2 regions of the Tatumella sp. JGM94 genome follow, and region 2 is predicted to be linked to the other one. Evidence: predicted binding sites of a transcription regulator. Region 2 holds the regulator's gene; the other holds the start of a gene.
The links. The regulator CRP, encoded in region 2, controls carbon source genes, mostly activating them, when cyclic AMP is high. The targets are predictions, from matches to a motif close to ATGTGANNNNNNTCACAT.

Region 1 (11,670 bases), on a different contig from region 2:
CCTCCATCAGTTCAGTGATTACATGATCATAGCGGCGGACAAACCCATTGGTGTCCAGACAGGTATCGATACCCGCCTGTTTACAGGCTCTGAACCAGTCGCGGACAAACTCAGCCTGCAAAATAGCCTCACCGCCTGACGCGGTAACCCCGCCACCGGAGGCGGCAATATAGTGTTTATAGGAAAGCAGGTCATCCATAAGTTCTTGTACGGTAACTTCCTGGCCGCCATGAGTATCCCAGGTATCACGGTTATGGCAATACAGGCAGCGTAGCAGGCAACCCTGAAAAAAAACGATAAAGCGAATACCTGGTCCGTCGACGGTACCACAGGATTCGACAGAGTGAATATGACCAGTGACTGACATGCGATGGTTCCTCCGGGGTGAGCTGCGGTAATCTCGCAGGCCGGCATTGACAGGTGTTTATAAGTTGCTGTTATATTCAGCATAAAACAGGAAGAGTAAAAAGGCTCCCGGCCGGGAGCCTTTTTAACCTGGTTAACCAGTATTAAATTGATTGAGTGAACGTACGGGTAATAACGTCCTGCTGTTGTTCTTTGGTCAGTGAATTAAAGCGAACAGCATACCCCGAAACCCTGATGGTCAGCTGTGGATATTTTTCCGGATTATCCATCGCTTCCAGCAACATCTCACGGTTCATTACATTGACATTCAGGTGCTGTCCGCCCTCGATAGCGGCTTCATGATGGAAATATCCATCCATCAGTCCTGCAAGGTTAGCTTTACGGATATCATCATCTTTACCCAGCGCGTTAGGGACAATAGAGAAGGTATAAGAAATACCATCTTTAGCGTAGGCAAAGGGCAGTTTTGCCACTGATGTCAGGGAAGCGACAGCACCTTTCTGGTCACGTCCATGCATCGGGTTCGCGCCGGGACCGAATGGTGCTCCGGCACGGCGGCCATCAGGAGTATTACCTGTTTTTTTACCGTAAACCACATTTGAGGTGATGGTCAGTACTGACTGGGTCGGAACCGCGTTACGGTAAGTTTTCAGTTTCTGAATTTTTTTCATAAAACGTTCAACTAAATCGCAGGCCAGGTCATCGACCCGTGCATCATTATTCCCGAATTGCGGATACTCACCTTCGATTTCGAAATCAATAGCCAGGCCATTTTCGTCACGAACCGGTTTAACTTTGGCATATTTAATTGCAGAAAGGGAGTCAGCCGCGACTGACAGTCCTGCGATACCACATGCCATAGTGCGGTAAACATCACGGTCATGCAGAGCCATTAAAGCAGCTTCATAGCTGTATTTATCGTGCATATAGTGAATGACGTTCAGCGCTGTGACGTACTGGGTTGCCAGCCAGTCCATAAAATGATCCATACGGGCCATCACAGTATCGAAGTCGAGGATCTCATCGGTAATCGGGGCCTCTTTGGGGCCGACCTGAATTTTCAGTTTTTCATCCACCCCGCCGTTAATCGCGTACAGCATGGTTTTCGCCAGGTTAGCGCGGGCACCAAAGAACTGCATCTGTTTGCCGACGATCATCGGGCTGACACAACAGGCAATGGCATAGTCATCACTGTTAAAGTCAGGCCGCATCAGGTCATCATTTTCATACTGGATAGATGACGTATCGATGGACACTTTAGCCGCATATTTTTTGAAATTCAGTGGTAATTGTTCTGACCACAGAATAGTCATATTAGGTTCAGGTGAAGGCCCCATGGTATAGAGGGTATTGAGGAAGCGGAATGTACTTTTAGTGACCAGCGTCCGGCCATCCAGTCCCATACCTGCCAGTGACTCGGTTGCCCAGATCGGGTCGCCGGAGAACAGTTCATCGTATTCCGGGGTACGCAGGAACCGAACCATCCGCAGTTTCATCACCAGGTGGTCAATCAGCTCTTGTGCTTCATCTTCGCTCAGAATGCCCGCCTGCAGGTCTCGTTCAATATAGATATCCAGGAAGGTTGAAACACGGCCGAATGACATAGCCGCACCATTCTGTGATTTTACGGCAGCCAGATAACCGAAATAAGTCCATTGCACAGCTTCACGGGCATTCGTCGCCGGAGAGGCGATATCCAGACCATAACGGCTGGCCATTTCTTTCATATCTTTCAGAGCCTGATACTGGTCTGAAATTTCTTCGCGCAGACGAATAGTTTCTTCGAGAGCGTTACCCTGTTCGAGGTCACTTTGCAGTGAGCCAAACTGGGCCAGTTTATCTTTCATCAGTGCATCAATACCGTAGAGTGCAACACGGCGATAATCACCGATAATACGGCCGCGACCATAGGCATCCGGCAGGCCGGTCAGAATTCCGGACTTACGGCAACGCATAATATCCGGTGTGTAGACATCGAACACACCCTGGTTATGTGTTTTACGGTATTCAGTAAATATTTTTTTCAGTGTCGGATCGAGTTCACGGCCATATACCTGACAGGAGCCTTCAACCATACGGATACCACCGTAGGGAATAATGGCACGTTTCAGGGGCGCTTCCGTTTGCAGACCGACAATTTTCTCCAGTGACTTGTTGATATAGCCTGCGTCGTGGGAAATAATTGTTGAAGCCAGATCCGTATCAAAATCGACCGGGGCATGGGTCCGGTTTTCGATTTTAATACCTTCCATAACCTTATCCCACAATGTGGTTGTGGCATCTGTTGCGTTGCTGAGGAAGGCTTCATCGCCTTCATAAGGTGTATAGTTTTTCTGAATAAAATCGCGGACGTTAACGCTGGTTTGCCATTCACCGGCTGCAAACCCCTGCCACGCCTGGTTCATTTTTTCATTAAGTTCAGTCATGAGATACCTGCCTTGTTAAGTTGAATTCAGCGTACGGGCAGCGGTACGTGACCTGCCGGTACAAAATCTATGTTCAGTGTAGTATTGATAAATTAGTTTTCACTATTATCTTTACGCAAGTAAATAATCCAGTACGTGAGCCCTACTAATAAACCGCCACCAATAATATTCCCCAGAGTAACGGGAATAAGATTATCGGTAATAAATTGCCAGGGAGTCAGTGTGGAAAATTGTCCGGCTGTGGTACTGGTCAGTTGCCAGAAATCAGCAGAAGCAAAATCTTTAATGACAATAGCCATCGGAATCATAAACATATTGGCAATACTGTGTTCAAACCCGCTGGAAACAAACATAGTCACCGGTAGGATCATGGCAAGGGTTTTATCTGTCAGTGAACGACCGGAATAGCTCATCCATACGGCCAGACAAACCAGTAAGTTGGCCAGAATTCCCAGGGCAACGGCTTCGACAAATGTATGGTGCATTTTATGATCGGCTGTCTGCAGTACATTGAGGCCCCATAATCCATTAGCCACCAGATGTTCACCAGATAACCAAATCAGTGCCACAAACAGTAACGCGCCAAACAGGTTTCCGAAATAGACGATAATCCAGTGGCGCGTGAGCTGAGCCCAGCTGATACGCCCACTGGCTTTGGCAACCACAATAAGAACGGTTGAAGTGAATAAATCAGCACCACAGACGACCACCAGAATCAACCCGAGAGAGAAACAGAGTCCGCCAATCAGTCGCGAAATACCATAAGGTAATTCGCTGCTACCGGTAGTGACGGTAATATAAAAAGTGAAGGCGATGGAGATAAAAACACCTGCATTAATTGCCAGGAAAAAGGTGGTTAATGGTGGTTTTGATGCCTTATAGACACCTGCTTCTTCGGCAACTTTTGCCATTGCTGCCGGCATTAACAGATCAAAAGGATTGTCCGTTTTCACACAAATCCCCTCAGAGTTTTCGCTGTGCCCAGAGTATCAAATGGCCTGTTTGTGAGAATTGACCTGGATCACTTTTAACCGTTGCCGGTCTGCTAAAACTGTCTTTTTTGGTCAGTGATATATCATAATACATTGAAAATAAAGGTTAAAATTTATTTTAATAACTATTTTATTTTTTGATTAACCGGGTGTTGTCGCCAGATGATTAAACAATAAAGACTAAAAACGGCATGATTATGCGCCGGGAGAGGGAGCTACAGCTAAATATAAACAGACGGGGCAAAAAAACAGCGCCGGTCGAAGGCGCTGTAAATATTTTTTTAACAAAGAATCGGCGGAGACTTAATTTTCTGACCAGTACTGACGTTTTGCGGCCTGAAGTTTCTCATAAGCCGCCAGTAAAGACTGATGGGCAGGGAAAGCAGTCAGAGACAAGTCAACTTTCTGCAGCCCATAAAAAGGTTCTTCGCCACTGATTGCCGCAGACGCAGCTTCTACCGCATCGCTGCCGTACATACGGTTAAAGGCGGTCAGATATTCGCCGGGGGTCCGCTCATCTTCCAGTGACAGCAACAGTAATGTCTGCAGGCAGCGGTAGTAATTAGCCCGTTCGGCACTGAAGACTGAATTGTTAAATTCAATGGTCCACTCGGTCCAGATCAATGCCTGGTCGAGATCGCCTCCGGCAAGTGCCAGCATAGCTTTAAGTTCACCGACGCGCAGGGTTGACCAGCCATTATCTTTGCCCGTCGCCAGACCCAGCAGTTCGCGTACCCGGGTAAAATCGTCCAGGCCTTCGTCATCCATCTGCGTAATCAGTTCAAGGTAGTCCTGAGGTTGCCATTCGCTGCCCGGTAAACTAAGGAAAGTTTCACGGAAACCGGATCCCATATTGTTGTTAGCCAGCAATAAATCTTCGGCCGGATAAATATCAGACATGCCGGGAACAATAATCCGGCAGGCATATACGCCCAGATGTTCATAGTCGGCAATATACACTTCTTTATTTTCGGCACGGAAAATATTCATCAGTGTCGAAAATTCCTGTTCGGTGGTACCGGAAAAGGACCAGTCAGCGAACGGATAATCAGGAGTATCTTTGAACATATCCCAGGAGATCAGGCCGCTGGAATCGATAAAATGTGTTTCCAGGTTAGTGTGTTCTGCGACTTCTTCATCATCAAAGGTTGGCGGAGTAAACACATCCAGATCTTTCAGGCTGCGGCCCTGTAATAGTTCCGTAACGGTGCGTTCCAGCGCGACGCCGAAATCAGGATGGGCGCCGAAAGAAGCAAAACAGGTACCATTTTCCGGATTAAATAACACCACACAGATCACCGGATACTGGCCGCCCAGCGAGGCGTCGTAGGCAAAAATCGGGAAACCTTCGGCTTCCAGTTGTGCAATAGCTTCGATAACCGCCGGATAACGGGCCATGACTGTCTGTGGAATTTCCGGCAGGCTGATTGATTCAGCGATAATACGGTTTTTAATGTAACGCTCAAAGACTTCCGAAAGACCCTGAACCCGTGCCTCACTGGCGGTATTACCGGCTGACATACCATTGGATACATATAAATTACCGATAATATTCATCGGAATATAGACGGTCTGCTTGTCTGACTGACGGATAAACGGCAGTGCGCAGATTCCCCGGTCATCGTTACCTGACTGCAGATCAACCAGCAGGCTGGCACCGAGGACATTGTCCGGGTCATAGAACTTACGCAGTGCAGGGTCCAGCAGTCCTTCCGGTAAATCGTCGTCTTCAGTCAGCGGGAACCATTTCTCATTCGGATAATGGACAAAGTCACCGCCAGCGACCGTTTCACCCAGCCAGAAATCGGCAAAGAAATAGTTCGTTGATAACCGTTCAAAATATTCACCTAACGCAGAAGCCAGGGCGGCTTTTTTGCTGGCACCTTTGCCATTGGTAAAACACAGAGGACAGTCACGATCGCGGATATGGACTGACCAGACATTCGGAACCGGATTCAGCCATGAAGCTTCTTCAATAGTAAACCCTAAAGACTGTAGCTTATGCTGAAACCGTGAAATAGAGTCTTCTAAAGCGGCATCTTTGCCTGGTATAAATGTTTGCGTCATAGTGCCGCGTTCTCCCGGGGAGTGATAAACAGATGTGTTGGGGTAATGATACGGAATTTATACGATGACCGCTATCAGCCGACAGTAAAATCTCCCCGTTATAACTCCGTTACCCGGAGCCGAAATAAGCCGTTGTCCGGAAAAAAATAAACATCAGGGTCAGGGGATTAACCGGAGAGTCATAAAAATCGTCCTGCAGACCGATTAATTATTGCAGCGTTTTTCAGGCAGTGATACAACCGACAGGTATCTGATAATCGTTTCGATGTAACCATGGTGAGTATAAATGACGCAGGTGTATAATTTTAGTTCTGGCCCGGCAATGTTGCCAGCAGAAGTACTTCGTCGTGCACAGCAGGATCTGGTTAACTGGCAGGGTCTGGGCACTTCAGTAATGGAAATCAGCCATCGCAGCAAAGAATTTATCAGCGTTGCTGAAACGGCAGAGCAGGACTTCCGGGATTTATTAAAAATCCCGTCCAATTATAAAGTATTGTTCTGCCACGGTGGTGGCCGTGGTCAGTTTGCGGCAGTACCCGGTAATTTACTGAATGGTGCCAGCCAGGCTGACTATATTGATGGTGGTTACTGGGGGCACAGTGCGGTTAAAGAAGCCGCTAAATTTTGTACCCCGAATATTATTGATATTAAAGTCACTGAAGAAGGTAAAACTGCGTTATTACCCATGAGCCAATGGCAGCTGAATGATAACGCTGCTTATGTGCATTACTGCCCGAATGAAACCATCGATGGTACCGCGATTGATGAGCAGCCGGATTTCGGCGATAAAATAGTGGTCGCTGATTTCTCCTCCACCATTTTATCCCGTGAGATCGATGTCAGCCGCTACGGGGTGATTTATGCCGGCGCCCAGAAAAATATCGGTCCTGCCGGGCTGACACTGGTTATTGTCCGTGAAGACCTGCTGGGTAAAGCCCGTAAGGATCTGCCTTCTGTCTTCGATTACTCGGTGCTGGCAGAAAATAACTCAATGTTTAACACCCCGCCAACTTTTGCCTGGTATCTGTCCGGACTGGTATTCCAGTGGCTGAAAGAGCAGGGCGGCGTCGCGGCAATGGATAAAGTCAACCAGGCGAAGGCCGATCTTCTTTACAGCACCATTGATCACAGTGATTTCTATCGTAATAATGTTGCAGACAGCAACCGCTCGCGGATGAATATCCCTTTCCAGCTGGCAGATTCCGCGCTGGATAAGCTGTTTCTGGACGAGTCTGTCAGCCACGGACTGCATGCTCTCAAAGGGCACCGGGTGGTTGGCGGAATGCGGGCTTCTATTTACAATGCCATGCCGCTGGCGGGTGTGAAAGCACTGACTGAGTTTATGCTCGATTTTGAACGCCGCCATGGCTAAGCCAGTGGTGATTTACTGGCCTTTTTGTTTACCCCGCCAGTGGCGGGGTTTTGATCTTTTATAAAGAGTGACTTTTGACATGCCGGATTCTCTGACCTTACAACCTGTAGCCCGTATTGACGGTACGGTAAATTTACCCGGCTCGAAAAGTGTGTCAAACCGCGCGCTATTGTTAGCTGCAATTTCCAAAGGAACGACCCGCCTGACGAATCTGCTGGACAGTGATGACATTAAGCACATGCTTAATGGACTGAGCTTGCTGGGGATTGAATATACATTATCTGCAGATCGTACCGAATGTGTTGTCACCGGGATCGGTGGCCCGTTACATGCCGCAGCTCCTGTTGAGTTATTCCTCGGGAATGCGGGAACGGCGATGCGTCCGCTGGCGGCGGCCTTAAGCCTGGCGGGTAAAGATATTATCCTGACCGGCGAACCACGAATGAAAGAACGTCCAATCGGTCACCTGGTTGATGCTCTGCGTCAGGGGGGAGCTGATATCAGCTATCTGGAAAATGAAAACTACCCGCCATTACGCCTGAACGGCGGGTTCAATGGAGGCGAAATCAGTGTCGATGGCAGTGTGTCAAGCCAGTTTCTGACTGCGTTGCTGATGACTGCGCCTTTAGCCAGTGAACCGACAACCATTACCATTACCGGTGAACTGGTTTCAAAGCCATATATTGATATCACGCTGAATCTGATGAAATGTTTTGGTGTCAGGGTTGAAAATCAGCAATACCAGCGTTTTGTTATTCAGGGCGGGCAGCAGTATCAGTCTCCCGGCGAATATCTGGTTGAAGGGGATGCCTCATCGGCTTCTTATTTTCTGGCTGCTGCGGCAATTAAAGGCGGTACTGTCCGTGTCACCGGTATTGGCCGCAACAGTGTACAGGGCGATATTCGCTTTGCTGATGTGCTGGAAAAAATGGGGGCAGTGATTGAATGGGGGGATAATTATATTTCCTGTACCCGTGGCGCACTGAAGGCGATAGAGATGGATATGAACCACATCCCTGATGCGGCGATGACTATTGCCACCACTGCCTTGTTTGCGGAAGGTACTACCCTGATGACGAATATCTACAACTGGCGGGTAAAAGAAACCGACCGGCTTGCGGCCATGGCAGCTGAATTACGTAAGGTCGGGGCAACAGTTGAAGAGGGGTATGATTTTATTCGTATTACGCCGCCTGCTATCCTGAAACATGCAGACATTGAAACCTATAATGATCATCGTATTGCGATGTGTTTCTCTCTGGTTGCATTGTCGGATACTCCGGTCACTATTCTCGACCCCGGATGTACAGCAAAAACTTTCCCTGATTATTTCCACCAGCTGGCTGCTGTCAGTCATTAATTATCAGTGGACTTTCTCTGTTCTGGTCTGTATTTAGTCCGGTTGCGCCGGGTTTATCTCACCCGGTGGTTGCCGTCTTAGCTGAAAACTCTGTTTTTTTGCCCCTGTGGCGGAATAAGTCACTGCGACTTCCGTTCGCCACAGGTATACTTAAGGCAAACGGTGTATTTATATGCTGAGAAATCCAGAGCAGCGATAAAGGAGATTATAATGACAACGGTCCCGGTGATGACGATTGATGGCCCGAGTGGGGCCGGGAAAGGCACGCTGTGTAAAGCGATTGCTGAGAAACTGCAATGGCATTTACTGGACTCCGGCGCGATTTATCGGGTGCTGGCCCTGGCGGCGTTACATCATCGCGTGGATATCAGCTCGGAAGAAGCGCTGGTTCCGATTGCAGCGCATCTTGATGTGCGTTTTCTCTCCGTTGACGGTGAGCTGCAGGTTATTCTGGAAGGTGAAGAGGTGACCAGCGAAATCCGTACCCAGGATGTCAGTAATACGGCGTCTAAAGTCGCAGCGTTCCCGCGGGTGCGGGAAGCTCTTTTACGGCGGCAGCGGGCTTTTAAAGAAGCGCCGGGGCTGATTGCTGATGGCCGTGACATGGGAACGGTCGTGTTTCCTGAAGCCGCAGTGAAGATTTTCCTCGATGCCAGCGCCGAAGAAAGAGCAGAACGGCGTATGCTACAGTTGCAGGAAAAGGGCTTTAGTGTTAACTTTGAGCGCCTTTTATCTGAGATAAAAGAACGGGACGACCGTGATCGTAACCGTGCCGTGGCTCCGCTGGTGCCTGCGGCGGATGCATTGGTTATTGATTCTACCGGCATGACTATTGAGCAAGTGATTGAAAAAACACTTGAATATGCCAGGTCACGGTTGAAAGATCTCGTTTGAGTTCTGGCCAGCGCGCCGACAGAATGCTTTACCCCCGTACCACGGATGGTGCGGGGTATGTGAAACAACCCCATCCGACAATGATGTCAGATGGACGTTAAATTGAAGAATCCTGAAGATTATCAATATGACTGAATCTTTTGCTCAACTCTTTGAAGAGTCCCTGAAAGAAATCGAAACCCGTCCGGGTTCCATTGTTCGTGGTGTTGTTGTTGCTATCGACAAAGACATCGTTCTGGTTGATGCGGGTCTGAAATCTGAATCTGCAATTCCTGCAGAGCAGTTCAAAAACGCAGCTGGCGAACTGGAAATCCAGGTAGGCGACGAAGTTGACGTAGCCCTGGATGCTGTAGAAGACGGCTTCGGTGAAACGCTGCTGTCCCGTGAAAAAGCTAAACGTCACGAAGCTTGGATCACGCTGGAAAAAGCGTATGAAGAAGCTGAAACTGTTACCGGTATTATCAACGGCAAAGTCAAGGGCGGCTTCACTGTTGAGCTGAACGGTATTCGTGCGTTCCTGCCAGGTTCACTGGTAGATGTGCGTCCGGTTCGTGATACTCTGCACCTGGAAGGCAAAGAGCTTGAATTCAAAGTAATCAAGCTTGATCAGAAACGTAACAACGTGGTGGTTTCCCGCCGTGCGGTTATCGAATCTGAGAACAGTGCTGAACGTGATCAACTGCTGGAAAACCTGCAGGAAGGCATGGAAGTTAAAGGTATCGTTAAGAACCTGACTGACTACGGTGCATTCGTTGATCTGGGTGGTGTTGACGGCCTGCTGCATATCACTGATATGGCGTGGAAACGTGTTAAACATCCAAGCGAAATTGTCAACGTTGGCGACGAAATCACTGTTAAAGTGCTGAAGTTCGACCGCGAGCGTACCCGTGTATCTCTGGGCCTGAAACAGCTGGGCGAAGATCCTTGGGTTGCTATCGCTAAGCGTTACCCTGAGAGTACCCGTCTGACGGGTCGCGTGACCAACCTGACTGATTACGGCTGCTTCGTAGAAATCGAAGAAGGCGTTGAAGGTCTGGTACACGTTTCTGAAATGGACTGGACTAACAAAAACATTCACCCATCTAAAGTTGTTAACGTGGGTGATGTTGTTGAAGTTATGGTTCTGGACATCGACGAAGAACGTCGTCGTATCTCCCTGGGTCTGAAGCAGTGTAAATCTAACCCATGGCAGCAGTTCGCAGAAACTCACAACAAAGGCGATCGCGTTGAAGGTAAAATCAAGTCAATCACTGACTTTGGTATCTTCATCGGCCTGGACGGTGGTATCGACGGTCTGGTTCACCTGTCAGACATCTCCTGGAACGCGACCGGCGAAGAAGCCGTGCGTGAGTACAAGAAAGGCGACGAAATCGCCGCTGTTGTACTGCAGGTCGATGCAGAACGTGAGCGTATCTCTTTAGGCGTTAAGCAACTGGCTGAAGATCCTTTCAACAACTACATCACCCTGAACAAGAAAGGCGTGATCGTGACTGGTAAAGTTACGGCAGTTGATGCGAAAGGTGCTACAGTTGAGTTAGCTGACGGCGTTGAAGGTTACCTGCGCGCTTCTGAAGCTTCACGTGACCGCGTTGAAGATGCAACTCTGGTTCTGAATGTCGGCGACGAAGTTGAAGCTAAATTCACCGGTGTTGATCGTAAAAACCGTGTTGTAAGCCTGTCTGTTCGTGCAAAAGACGAAGCTGACGAGAAAGATGCAATCGCAACTGTTAACAACAAACAGTCTGACGAAAGCAACTTCTCTAACGCAATGGCTGAAGCTTTCAAAGCAGCATCTAAAGGCGAGTAATCTGCCTGAAATGACGGACAACAACCCGCGGTTGTTGTCCGCTCAGGTCAGCTGTCAAATGTTCCATAAAGGAATTAACCGGAGGATTCATGACTAAGTCAGAGTTGATCGAACGCCTTGCCAGCCAGCAAACACATATTCCGGCTAAGGCTGTTGAAGATGCTGTAAAAGAGATGCTTGAACATATGGCATCGACCCTGGCACAGGGTGAGCGTATCGAAATCCGGGGATTCGGCAGTTTCTCTCTGCACTATCGTGCTCCCCGTACTGGCCGTAACCCGAAAACGGGTGACAAAGTGGAACTGGAAGGTAAATACGTTCCCCACTTTAAACCAGGAAAAGAGCTACGAGATCGTGCAAACATTAGTGAATAATGTCTGAGCCTG
Region 2 (11,670 bases):
TTCGCCTGAGCGGCCGCTTTCACATGACCTTCGAAGGTCTTCAGGGTCTGTTCGATTTCAGCATCAGACAGTTTGCTCTTACCGGCAAAGGCATCCTGAACACCTGCGATCAGGAATTTTTTGTCCAGCTTGATACCAAGCTTCTCTTGTTCCTTCAGAGAATTGTCCATGTAGCGACCTAAGGAAGCACCCAGCGCATAAGCAGACTGCTGCGTCTGATCTTTAAATGCAGCATTTGCAGGTGCCTGCTCAGTGGTTTTGGCTGACGTGTCAGCAGCCATAACCACAGGTGCATTCAGCGCAACGGCTAAAGTGGTCGCTAACAATGAGACTTTAAACAATGATTTCATCCATATCTCCCAACCGAAGTATCAGACCCCGGTGATTATTGTGTTTTCATTACCCACACTATAACGGTATATCACGGTGTAACACACCATCATCACGATCATTCTCTGTTAACCTCCGACCTTTTTTGCGTCAGGAAGTTTCAAAGGATATTGGGCTGAACAGAGAATTTTCAAGGTCACCGCATACTGGGAGACAAAAATCAGCCAGATCCTGACAGCAGTGCTCGAATAATCGCAGCAGATAACGCATCATGGCGCAGAAACGAAATAATGAGGAAATATAATGCAAGCGTCCGAATGGGAAAAACGTCTGGAAGCGCTTGAAAGCAAGATTGCTTTTCAGGAACAGACCATCGAAGAGCTGAACCAGATTGTCGTCAGACATGAACTTGAGATGGGAAAAATACGGGAGCAGTTCCGCATGCTGGTTGATAAAGTAAAAACAGCCGCGCCTTCATTGCTGGCCCCGCAGTCAGAAGAGACACCACCGCCTCATTACTGACCAGAGCAGACAGCCACCGGACGGTGGCTGTCTGTATTAGCAGGGATTAGTGGTGGCAGCCACAGCCGCCGGTACCGCATCCTTCCTGACCGTGGTCATGGTCGTGATCATGCCCGTTCTCACCGTGAACGTGCCCATGGGCCAGCTCTTCTGCGGTCGCTTCGCGGATAGCCATCACTTCCACATTGAAGCTCAGGTTCTGGCCTGCCAGCATATGGTTACCGTCAACAACCACAAAATCATCACCGACTTCGGTAATTTCTACCGGTACCGGACCCTGATCAGTTTCTGCCAGGAAACGCATACCCGGCTGCAGTTCATCAACACCGACAAAAACATCTTTCGGTACACGCTGCACCAGATTGTCATCAAACTGGCCGTAGGCATCATCCGCAGCAATATTCACATCAAATTTATCGCCAGGCTCATGATTTTCCAGTGCTTTTTCCAGACCAGAAATCAGGGAACCATGACCGTGCAGATATTCCAGCGGCGCATTTGCCGGTGATTCATCAACTAATACGCCATCTTCTGTACGTACCTGATACGCCAGACTTACTACCAGGTCTTTTGCTACTTTCATGATATCTCCTAACCGTTGAGAGCTTAATTCCCGTCTCATTGGTTTATTCTTGCCTGCAATAACACCAACCAGAAAGGTCCTGACCGGAAAAAAATCGGGTTAATTTCCTCTCCGGTCTTAATGGCGCTGATTGTAGCGAAATTCAATCCCACTGTAAGTTTCAGTGTGAAAAAAAACAAAAAACCGCATTATTCAGGGGTAAATACGCCAATAATCTGCTCATGCTGACGAATATTACCGGCAATCGCTTTTTCGGCTTCCCGCATCTGATGACCACATTTCACACATTCGACAACATCAATACTGTTTTCCTGCCACATGGCAAGAGTGTCTTTTTGCTGACAATGGGGGCAAACAGCACCGGCAATAAAACGTTTACGCATTTCAGCTCCAGCTTGCTATGTTTATCGGAAAGTAATCACATCACGGTGGTTAGCCGGGTTCATCCCAGCCATCAAACTGTTGTTTTTCTTTCTGCATTTCCCGATTAAAAATATCTTCCAGTTCACGACGGGCTTCACGCACACGGGAAATCTGCCCGTTATCCTCATGGTTCGGCATCAGCTCACGCAGCATCCGCATATCCAGACGGCGGAAGTGTAACTGGGCACGCATCGCCTGATGCGGATGCATTCCAAGCGTAATCAGTGTCTTACGTCCGAGTTCCAGTGCACTGGAAAAGGTTTCACGACTGAACTGCGTCACTCCGGCCTGCAGCAGTTCATGGGCTTCGACACGTCCGCGGGCACGGGCAAGAATTTTCAGATGCGGGAAATGATGCTGACATAACTGTACAATCGTCATTGCATCTTCGGGATCATTACAGGTCACCACAATAGACTGTGCCCCTTCAGCTCCGGCAGCCCGTAATAATTCAAGTTCGGTCGCATCGCCGTAATAGACTTTATAGCCATATTTTCGCATCAGACTGACCGCACTGATGTCCCGCTCCAGTACCGTAATACGGGTATTATTCGCCATCAGCAACCGGCCAATAACCTGACCAAAACGGCCAAACCCGACCACAATCACCTGAGGCTGATCATCTTCGACATAATGTTTTTCATTATTTTCATCACCGGATTTATTGAAGCGACGGACCAGTATTTTATCCACCCCTTGCATCAGCAACGGGGTCGTCATCATGGATAATGTGACCGTGACCAGCAACAATGGCAACTGTTCTCCTGAGAACAAGTGTGCCGATGCCGCGCCAGAGAATAAAACAAAAGCAAATTCCCCGCCCTGACTTAACACACCGGAAAACTGTAACCGTTCTGAACTGCGTAAACCGTAAATACGGGCCAGAGAATAGAGGACCAGTGTTTTAACGGCGACCAGCACCAGTACTGCGACCAGAATTTCAATAATATGGGTGTACAGCACCCCCAGGTTCAGGGCCATACCGACAGAAATAAAGAATAACCCCAGTAATAGCCCTTTAAACGGCTCAATCGCCACCTCAAGCTCATGACGGTATTCACTTTCTGCCAGTAATACCCCGGCAATAAAGGTCCCCAGCGCCATTGACAGCCCCAGTGCATCCATAAATACGGCTGATCCAATAACCAGTAATAATGCGGCAGCCGTAAACACTTCCCGGACGCCGGAGGCCGCAATAAAACGGAAAATAGGTTTCAGCAAAAAGCGCCCGCCAATCAACATGCCGGCAAACGCCAGCACTTTCATACCGACTTTTATCCAGTCGGTAGGGTGGTGGCCATCACTGCCTGCCAGTAAAGGTATCAGTGCCAGGGCGGGGATAACCGCCAAATCCTGAAACAATAATACTGAGAAACCAAGCTGTCCGGATTCACTGCGATTCATCCCTTTATCGCGCATTAACTGAAGCGCCATCGCGGTCGAGGACATCGCCAGACCAATCCCCCCGATCAGGGCCGCCTGCCATGAGAAGTCAGTCAGCCACAGTAACCCTCCGAGGATAACAGCAGAGAAAATAACCTGAGCAGCACCTACACCAAATATTGAACGACGCAGCTCCCAGAGTTTGCCAGGGTTCAGCTCCAGCCCGATGATAAACATCAGGAAAACAACGCCAAGTTCAGAAAAGTGCAGAATCTCGTCGACATCACTGATCAGCCCGATACCCCAGGGGCCGATAGCAATCCCGGCCAGCAGATACCCCAGAACCGCGCCAATACCAATCCGTGCAGCAATCGGTACCGCAACCACTGCTGCACCCAAATAAATAACACCTGCGGTTAACAGGCCCGGACCTTCCATCAAATAACCCCCTGAGGTAACGGCTGAGACAACCAGTCATGATAAGCACTGGCATAGGTTTGCATTGCCTTTGCCGTCTGACGTCTGGCGCAGTAAATCACCATTGGTGTGAGCCAGTGCATGCGACAGGTTTGTGCGGTCAGTTCAAAAGGACGCATGATTTCGGTCATCGGATAACGGTTAAGCCCGTGCTGATGATAGGCCGTTTCAGGCTCTCCGGTAGTGACGATACTGCGCCAGTACTTTCCGGCAAGTGCATGCTCCCCACTGCCGGTGGCGAAGCCCCGCGACAATACCCGGTCAAACCACTCCTTCAGTAACGCAGGACAGCTGTAGGTATATAACGGGTGCTGAAAAACGATAATGTCATGTTCACGTAATAGCTGTTGTTCGTAATGAATGTCGATGAAAAAATCAGGATAAAATGCATACAGATCATGCACAGTCACGTTTTCCTGCCGCTTTGCGGTCTCCAGTAAGACCCTGTTTGCCACCGACTCCTGTGATTCCGGATGAGCATAAAGCAGCAGGATTTTAGGCTGTGTTGACATTGTTCTCCTCCAAATCATCGTCACGGATAACTATTTCAGCTACCATGCAGCACATTACGAAATATTCTGTTTAATCGCTGGTTCATTTTAGCTGATAATTTAACATATTCTGACGATACGGCGCTTATGATTGTCTTCTCTTCGCTACAAATTCGACGCGGTACCCGGGTACTGCTGGAAAACGCTTCCGCCACCATTAACCCCGGACAGAAGGTCGGTCTGGTCGGGAAAAATGGTTGCGGGAAGTCCACCCTGCTGTCTCTGCTGAAAGGTGAAATTAACAGTGATGCCGGTCATGTTAATTTTCCTGGTAACTGGTCGCTGGCCTGGGTAAATCAGGAAACGCCGGCGCTGGATCAGGCAGCTATCGAATACGTAATTGACGGAGACAGAGAGTTTCGCCAGCTGGAAAATGCTCTGGCGCAAGCAAATGCAGAAAATGACGGTAATAAGATTGCGTTACTGCACGGAAAACTGGATGCCATTCAGTCCTGGACCATACAGTCACGGGCTGCCAGCCTGCTACACGGTTTAGGATTCAGTCAGCAGCAATTACAGTCTCCGGTAAAAGATTTTTCAGGTGGCTGGAGAATGCGCCTGAACCTGGCCCAGGCCCTGATTTGCCGATCAGATTTGTTATTGCTTGACGAACCGACCAACCACTTGGATCTTGATGCTGTTATCTGGCTGGAGCGCTGGCTGAAAAGTTATACCGGCACACTGATACTGATTTCACATGACCGTGACTTTCTCGACCCGACCGTTAACAAGATTCTGCATATTGAGCAGGAAGATTTGGTCGAATACACGGGTAATTACAGTGATTTCGAACGTCAGCGGGCAACAAAACTCGCCCAGCAGCAGGCACTTTACCAAAGCCAGCAAGCCCGGGTAGAGCACTTACAGCACTATATCGATCGTTTCAGAGCCAAAGCCACCAAAGCAAGACAGGCCCAGAGCCGGATCAAAATGCTGGAGAAAATGGAACTGATTGCCCCGGCACATGTGGATAACCCCTTCAGTTTCAGTTTTTTGCCGCCGGAAAGCCTGCCAAATCCATTACTCAAAATGGAGAAAGTAACGGCCGGTTATGGCGAAAAAGTGATTCTGAATTCGATAAAACTTAACCTGGTTCCCGGTTCACGTATTGGCTTACTTGGCCGTAACGGCGCAGGAAAATCTACGTTAATCAAATTACTGGCTGGCGATCTGGCACCGCAGCAAGGTGAAGTAACGCTGGCTAAAGGTATTAAGCTGGGTTATTTCGCCCAGCATCAACTGGAATATTTACGGGCAGATGAATCGCCATTACAACACCTGCAACGCCAGGCACCGCGGGTGCTGGAACAGCAACTGAGGGACTACCTCGGGGGCTTTGGTTTCCAGGGCGACAAAGTCAAAGAGGCTACAGGGCGATTCTCCGGCGGCGAAAAAGCACGGCTGGTACTGGCACTAGTGGTCTGGGAACGTCCGAACTTACTGCTGCTGGATGAACCGACCAACCACCTTGACCTGGATATGCGTCAGGCGCTGACCGAAGCGCTGATGGATTACGAAGGAGCATTAGTCGTGGTGTCCCATGACAGGCACCTGATTCGTGCCACCACCGATGACCTGTATCTGGTTGACGCGGGCAATGTCGATGTATTTGATGGTGACCTGGATGATTATCAGCAGTGGCTGACAAATCAGCAAAAAAACAGTACACCACCTGAAGAGGTAAAATCCGCGTCAGGTAACAGTGCTCAGGCCCGTAAGGACCAGAAAAGGCGCGAAGCAGAGCTGCGTATCCAAACCCAGCCACTGCGTAAAAAGACAGAACAGCTGGAAAAACGCATGACGGTCCTGCAAACCACACTCAGCGAAAATGAACAGTTACTCAGCCAGCCGGGAATTTACGAGCAGGAGAGAAAAACGGAGTTAACTGCCGCCCTGAAAATACAGGCAGAAAGCCAGTCAGAGCTGGAAGAGTGCGAAATGGAATGGCTGGAATTGCAGGAACAACTGGAAACAATAAGCTCCGCAGCATCCTGAGGCCGGGCAGGCCCCGGGGGTCTGCAGGACACAGCCTGCGACGTCGGATCCGTGTGCCCGCAGAGAAATTACCAACAATTACATGACAGACCGACTCTGATTTATTTAAAATCCCTCGGTCATCATGACCTGTGTGGAGTCTCCGGCGGTTATTCCCTGGTTCGGCGGTATTACAGCCAGATAAGGATCACACAGGATGCGGTAAGCAGCCCCATGCAGATATTAAATATTTTCCAGGCGCGGGGGCTTTTCAGCCAGCGTCCGATAAACGAACCAAAGCTAAGCCAGATAATACCGGCCACAATATTCACCAGGAACATTGCAAAGCTGATCGCCAGCACCGATGAATGATACTGAGCACCTGCAAGACTAAAACTGGCTACCGCGCCCAGTGACATCAGCCAGGCTTTAGGGTTAATTAACTGCAGTATCCCTCCCTGCCAGAAAGGCATGGCTTTCCCGGGAACCGACAGATTACTGATATCCAGCTCTTCATAAGGCGCACTGGCAATTTTCCAGGAAAGCCAGAGTAAGTACAGGCTGCCCGCAATTTTCAGCAATAAATGAATAGCAGGATAGACCAGAATAAGACCGCCAATACCGAAGGCAACCATAAGCAGCATAATCTGCATGCCCAGCATAATGCCAAGCATTAACGGAAATGAGCGAATAAAACCAAAGTTGGCACCGGATGCAGTAAGTAACATATTATTAGGGCCGGGTGTTATTGCTGCAACCCAAAGAAAACCCAGTAGCGAGAGAAATAATCCCATTTCCATGCGTGACACCATTCCTGTCTCAGGATTAAATTAACCTTTGAAACTATACAGTGAGTTATGGATCAGACAAGACCCGATGGTATGAAAATTTGTCGTAATACAGGTGAGGAATTTACCCCAATTCCTCAGCTGAAAAACCCTCATATCCAGACCCTTCTGCCAAGGATCCTGCGCCGGATTGTGCGGATTAAGCCTTACTGGCAGCGGCTTGAACTACCTGACGGTGATTTTGTCGATCTGGCATGGAGTGAAAATCCGCAACATGCACAACATAAGTCACGTGCTGTTATTTTTCACGGACTCGAAGGTAGTATCAACAGCCCTTATGCTCACGGGCTGCTGTCAGCATTTAAGAAACGGGGCTGGCTGGGGGTGGTGATGCACTTCCGGGGCTGCAGCGGTGAGTCGAACCGGAAAAAACAAAACTATCACTCCGGGGATTTTGCTGACGCCAGTTATTTCCTGCGCTGGATGCAACAAACGATGGGACCGGCACCGACTGCCGCCACCGGGTTTTCACTGGGCGGAAATATGCTGGCTTGTATGATGGGCTCCCTGGGCAGTGACTGTCTGTTGGATGCCGGCGTTATCGTGTCGGCCCCTTTAATGCTGGAGCCCTGCAGTTCTAAGCTGGAACAGGGCTTTTCGCGTTTTTATCAGTTCTATCTGCTGTCGCAGATGAAAAAAAGTGTTCGCCGGAAACTGAAAGCATATCCCGGCCTGCTGGATATCTCTCTCGAACGCCTGAATAGCATTCACCGGCTAAGGGATTTCGATGATGAAATTACGTCTAAAAACCATGGATTTACCGATGCAACCGACTATTATCGTCGTGCAAGCGGCATGCCGCTGCTTTCCGGCGTCGAAAAACCGTTACTGATTATCCATGCCCGGGATGATCCTTTTATGGTGCCTGATGTCATTCCCAATCCGGAGCATCTGTCACCGAGCATTACCTACCAGCTCTGTCAGTACGGTGGCCACGTTGGTTTCGTCAGTGGTACCCTGACCCGCCCGGTCATGTGGCTGGAGCATCGTATTCCTCAATGGCTTTCAACCTGGCTGGATAAATAATTGTGATCATTCCATGGCAGCAAATAGATCCTGATACGCTGAATAATCTGATTGAGTCTTTTGTCCTCAGAGAAGGCACAGACTATGGTGAACAGGAGCGTTCATTGTCAGAAAAAACGGCCGATATTCACCGGCAGCTCACCGCCGGGGAAATCGTCGTGGTGTGGTCGGAATTACATGAGTCAGTCACACTGATGCCAGCGCGTAATTTCGGTTAACCGCGGATTTGTCCCGTACTACGACAGATGACACCCGCGGCCAGACATGTTAACAATGCTGTCAGCCGTATTGGTTCAGGGAGCATAACGTTATGTCAGCAAGGCATCCTATCATTGCCGTTACCGGTTCCAGCGGTGCCGGAACAAGTACTACCAGCCTCGCCTTTCGTAAAATTTTCCAGCAACTGAATATCCGTGCCGCAGAAGTGGAAGGAGACAGTTTTCACCGGTATAGCCGGCCAGAGATGGATGTTGCTATCCGCAAAGCACGGGATCTGGGGAGGCATATCAGTTATTTTGGACCCGAGGCCAATGACTTCTCTCTGCTGGAACAGACCTTTACCGAATATGCCCGCCAGGGTACCGGTCGCTCACGTAAATATTTACATACCTATGATGAAGCAGTGCCCTGGAAACAGCAGCCCGGTACCTTCACCCCCTGGCAACCTTTACCGGAGAATACGGATGTCTTGTTCTATGAAGGATTACACGGCGGTATTGTTACCGGACAACACAACGTTGCTGACAAAGTTGATTTGATGGTCGGTGTGGTACCGATCGTTAATCTGGAATGGATTCAGAAACTGGTCAGAGACACCGGCGAACGCGGCCACTCCCGTGAAGCGGTGATGGATTCGGTGGTACGGTCGATGGATGACTATATTAACTATATCACTCCGCAATTTTCCCGGACCCATATTAACTTTCAGCGGGTACCGACGGTTGATACGTCTAATCCGTTCGCAGCAAAGACCATCCCTTCACTGGATGAGAGTTTGGTGGTGATCCATTTCCGGGGGTTGGAAGAGATTAATTTCCCGTATTTACTGGCGATGATCCACGGGGCATTTATTTCACATATCAATACGCTGGTCGTGCCGGGAGGCAAGATGGGGCTGGCCATGGAGCTGATTATGACACCGCTGGTGAAACAATTGATCGAACAGCGCGCTCCCCGCTAATACGTCCGGATGCCAGACAGCATCCGGACACCATGAACTTACAGACTTATCACTTCAACACTGTGGGTAACATCAACCCCTTTACCCAGCATTAAAGCAACCGAGCAATATTTTTCAGCCGAAAGTGAAACTGCACGCTCTACCGCTGTATCGGCCAGGTTATGCCCGGTGACAATAAAGTGAAGATTAATATGGGTAAACAGACGCGGCGCTTCTTCGCGACGCTGCGATGTCAGTTTAACTTCACAGTCTGTCACATCATGACGGCCTTTCTGCAAAATAGACACCACGTCAATGGCACTACAGCTTCCGGTAGCCATCAAAACCATTTCCATCGGGCTGGGAGCTTTGTCACCGGCATTACCATCCATAAGGACCTGATGTCCCGAGGCTGATTCCCCGATAAAACTCAACCCTTCAACCCATTTTACGCGTGCCTGCATTGTTCTTACTCTCAGTTTATTAAATATCTGTCAGATTACTCCTTCACAGGATAAACGGCAATCTGCGGGCAATGACCCGGGCCAGACAATACAACAGGAGACAGTTTCCTCAGGGTATGCTACAAACAGAGGGGTAGATAATTTTTACCCGATTACAACCATGGCAAAACGGTCGTCTTCACCAGAGTAAGTGTCACTGGGTCACCGCGAATGTCAGACAAAAAAGCCCTATGATTTCAAAGCCCCACAGGATCTTACCCCCTGTGTTTCCGGCACGATTACAACAGAAGGATACAAGAGAATGGTTCTTGGTAAACCACAAACAGACCCTACATTAGAATGGTTCCTGTCCCATTGTCATATTCACAAATATCCCTCCAAAAGCACCCTGATCCATCAGGGTGAAAAAGCGGAAACTCTCTATTATATAGTGAAAGGCTCCGTTGCTGTTCTGATTAAAGATGAAGAAGGAAAAGAGATGATCCTCTCTTATCTGAATCAGGGCGATTTTATTGGAGAACTGGGATTATTTGAGGAAGGCCAGGAACGTACTGCCTGGGTGCGCGCCAAAGTTGCCTGTGAGGTTGCGGAGATTTCTTACAAGAAATTCCGTCAGCTTATTCAGGTGAATCCCGAAATTCTGATGCGCTTATCATCACAGATGGCACGCCGTTTACAGGTAACGTCGGAAAAAGTCGGTAATCTGGCCTTTCTTGACGTTACCGGACGCATTGCCCAGACCCTGCTTAACCTGGCACGTCAGCCCGATGCAATGACTCATCCTGACGGAATGCAGATCAAAATTACCCGTCAGGAGATCGGCCAAATCGTCGGTTGTTCCCGCGAAACCGTCGGCCGGATCCTGAAAATGCTGGAAGATCAGAACCTGATTTCAGCCCACGGGAAAACCATCGTCGTCTACGGTACCCGTTAACGGATCATACTGTCCGCTGCACGGCAGGTGACTGCCGTGTCTTGTTTATTATTGACCTGCGGTTGTATCTGATGTGGCGCAGAATTGTTTATCACCCTGAAGTTAACTATGCCTTGCGCCAGACACTTATCCTGTGTCTTCCTGTCGCCGCCGGATGGCTGGCCGGCGATCTGCAGAAAGGTCTGCTGTTTTCTCTGGTACCAGCCTGCTGCAATATCGCCGGACTGGATACCCCGCATCGCCATTTTTTTAAGCGAATTGTTATCGGCGGTACTCTGTTTGCGCTCAGTAGTTTCTTACTACAGTGGCTGCTGCTGCGTAATGTCCCGTTACCGTTTATTGTCGGTGCGCTTCCATTATTAATCGGAGTATGCGGTGAAATAAGCCCGTTGCATGGACGTCTGCTACCGGGGTCCCTGATCGCCATGACATTTACGCTGAGCCTGGTCGGACGAATGCCCCTGTGGGGCCCCCCTTTGCTCTATGGCTGCGGTACTTTATGGTACGGACTGTTTAACTGGTACTGGTTCAGGCTGTCTAAGGATCAGCCGCTGCGTGAAACACTCAGCCTGTTATACCGCGCTCTGGCGAAATATTGCGAGGAAAAATATACTCTGCTCAGCAGCAGTGATTATGATAAATCATTACCCGCATTACTGAATTACCAGCAGAAAGTCGTCGATTTAATCACCACCGCCTATCAGCAAATCCATATGCTTTCCGCGGAAAAAAACAGCCGTGAAAAATACCTGATCCGTACCTTTATGATGGCAGAAGACCTGCAGGAGCATATTTCAGTGACTCTCAGCCAGAGTGAGGATGTCAGAGATCTGGTACAGAAAAGTCAGTCGGGAGAAATTATCAAACGCACCGCTAATCTGGTTGCCGGACAACTGCGCAAGACCGCCGATAATATCCTTTATCACCAGATTCCGGCGGACTTTTCGATGCGTGAGTCTCTGTCAGAATTACAGAATATCGTCCGCCAGTACCCTG

Region 1: the regulator CRP is predicted to act here: its motif matches at 3,802-3,819, upstream of focA (formate transporter FocA).

Annotation. Positions count from the first base shown of each region.
Region 1 is NZ_JAERJN010000006.1:143,219-154,888, forward strand. It holds gene pflA (pyruvate formate lyase 1-activating protein) at 1-367, opposite strand, end outside; gene pflB (formate C-acetyltransferase) at 510-2,792, opposite strand; gene focA (formate transporter FocA) at 2,885-3,745, opposite strand; gene ycaO (30S ribosomal protein S12 methylthiotransferase accessory factor YcaO) at 4,088-5,851, opposite strand; gene serC (3-phosphoserine/phosphohydroxythreonine transaminase) at 6,138-7,223, shown strand; gene aroA (3-phosphoshikimate 1-carboxyvinyltransferase) at 7,303-8,583, shown strand; gene cmk ((d)CMP kinase) at 8,794-9,477, shown strand; gene rpsA (30S ribosomal protein S1) at 9,605-11,284, shown strand; gene ihfB (integration host factor subunit beta) at 11,374-11,658, shown strand.
Region 2 is NZ_JAERJN010000004.1:5,922-17,591, forward strand. It holds gene fkpA (FKBP-type peptidyl-prolyl cis-trans isomerase) at 1-350, opposite strand, end outside; gene JK216_RS03965 (SlyX family protein) at 634-852, shown strand; gene slyD (peptidylprolyl isomerase) at 899-1,435, opposite strand; gene JK216_RS03975 (YheV family putative zinc ribbon protein) at 1,624-1,818, opposite strand; gene kefB (glutathione-regulated potassium-efflux system protein KefB) at 1,868-3,679, opposite strand; gene kefG (glutathione-regulated potassium-efflux system ancillary protein KefG) at 3,679-4,230, opposite strand; gene JK216_RS03990 (ABC transporter ATP-binding protein) at 4,357-6,264, shown strand; gene JK216_RS03995 (LysE family translocator) at 6,435-7,043, opposite strand; gene JK216_RS04000 (hydrolase) at 7,125-8,117, shown strand; gene JK216_RS04005 (YheU family protein) at 8,120-8,335, shown strand; gene JK216_RS04010 (phosphoribulokinase) at 8,428-9,297, shown strand; gene JK216_RS04015 (OsmC family protein) at 9,336-9,740, opposite strand; gene crp (cAMP-activated global transcriptional regulator CRP) at 10,042-10,674, shown strand; gene JK216_RS04025 (YccS/YhfK family putative transporter) at 10,746-11,670, shown strand, end outside.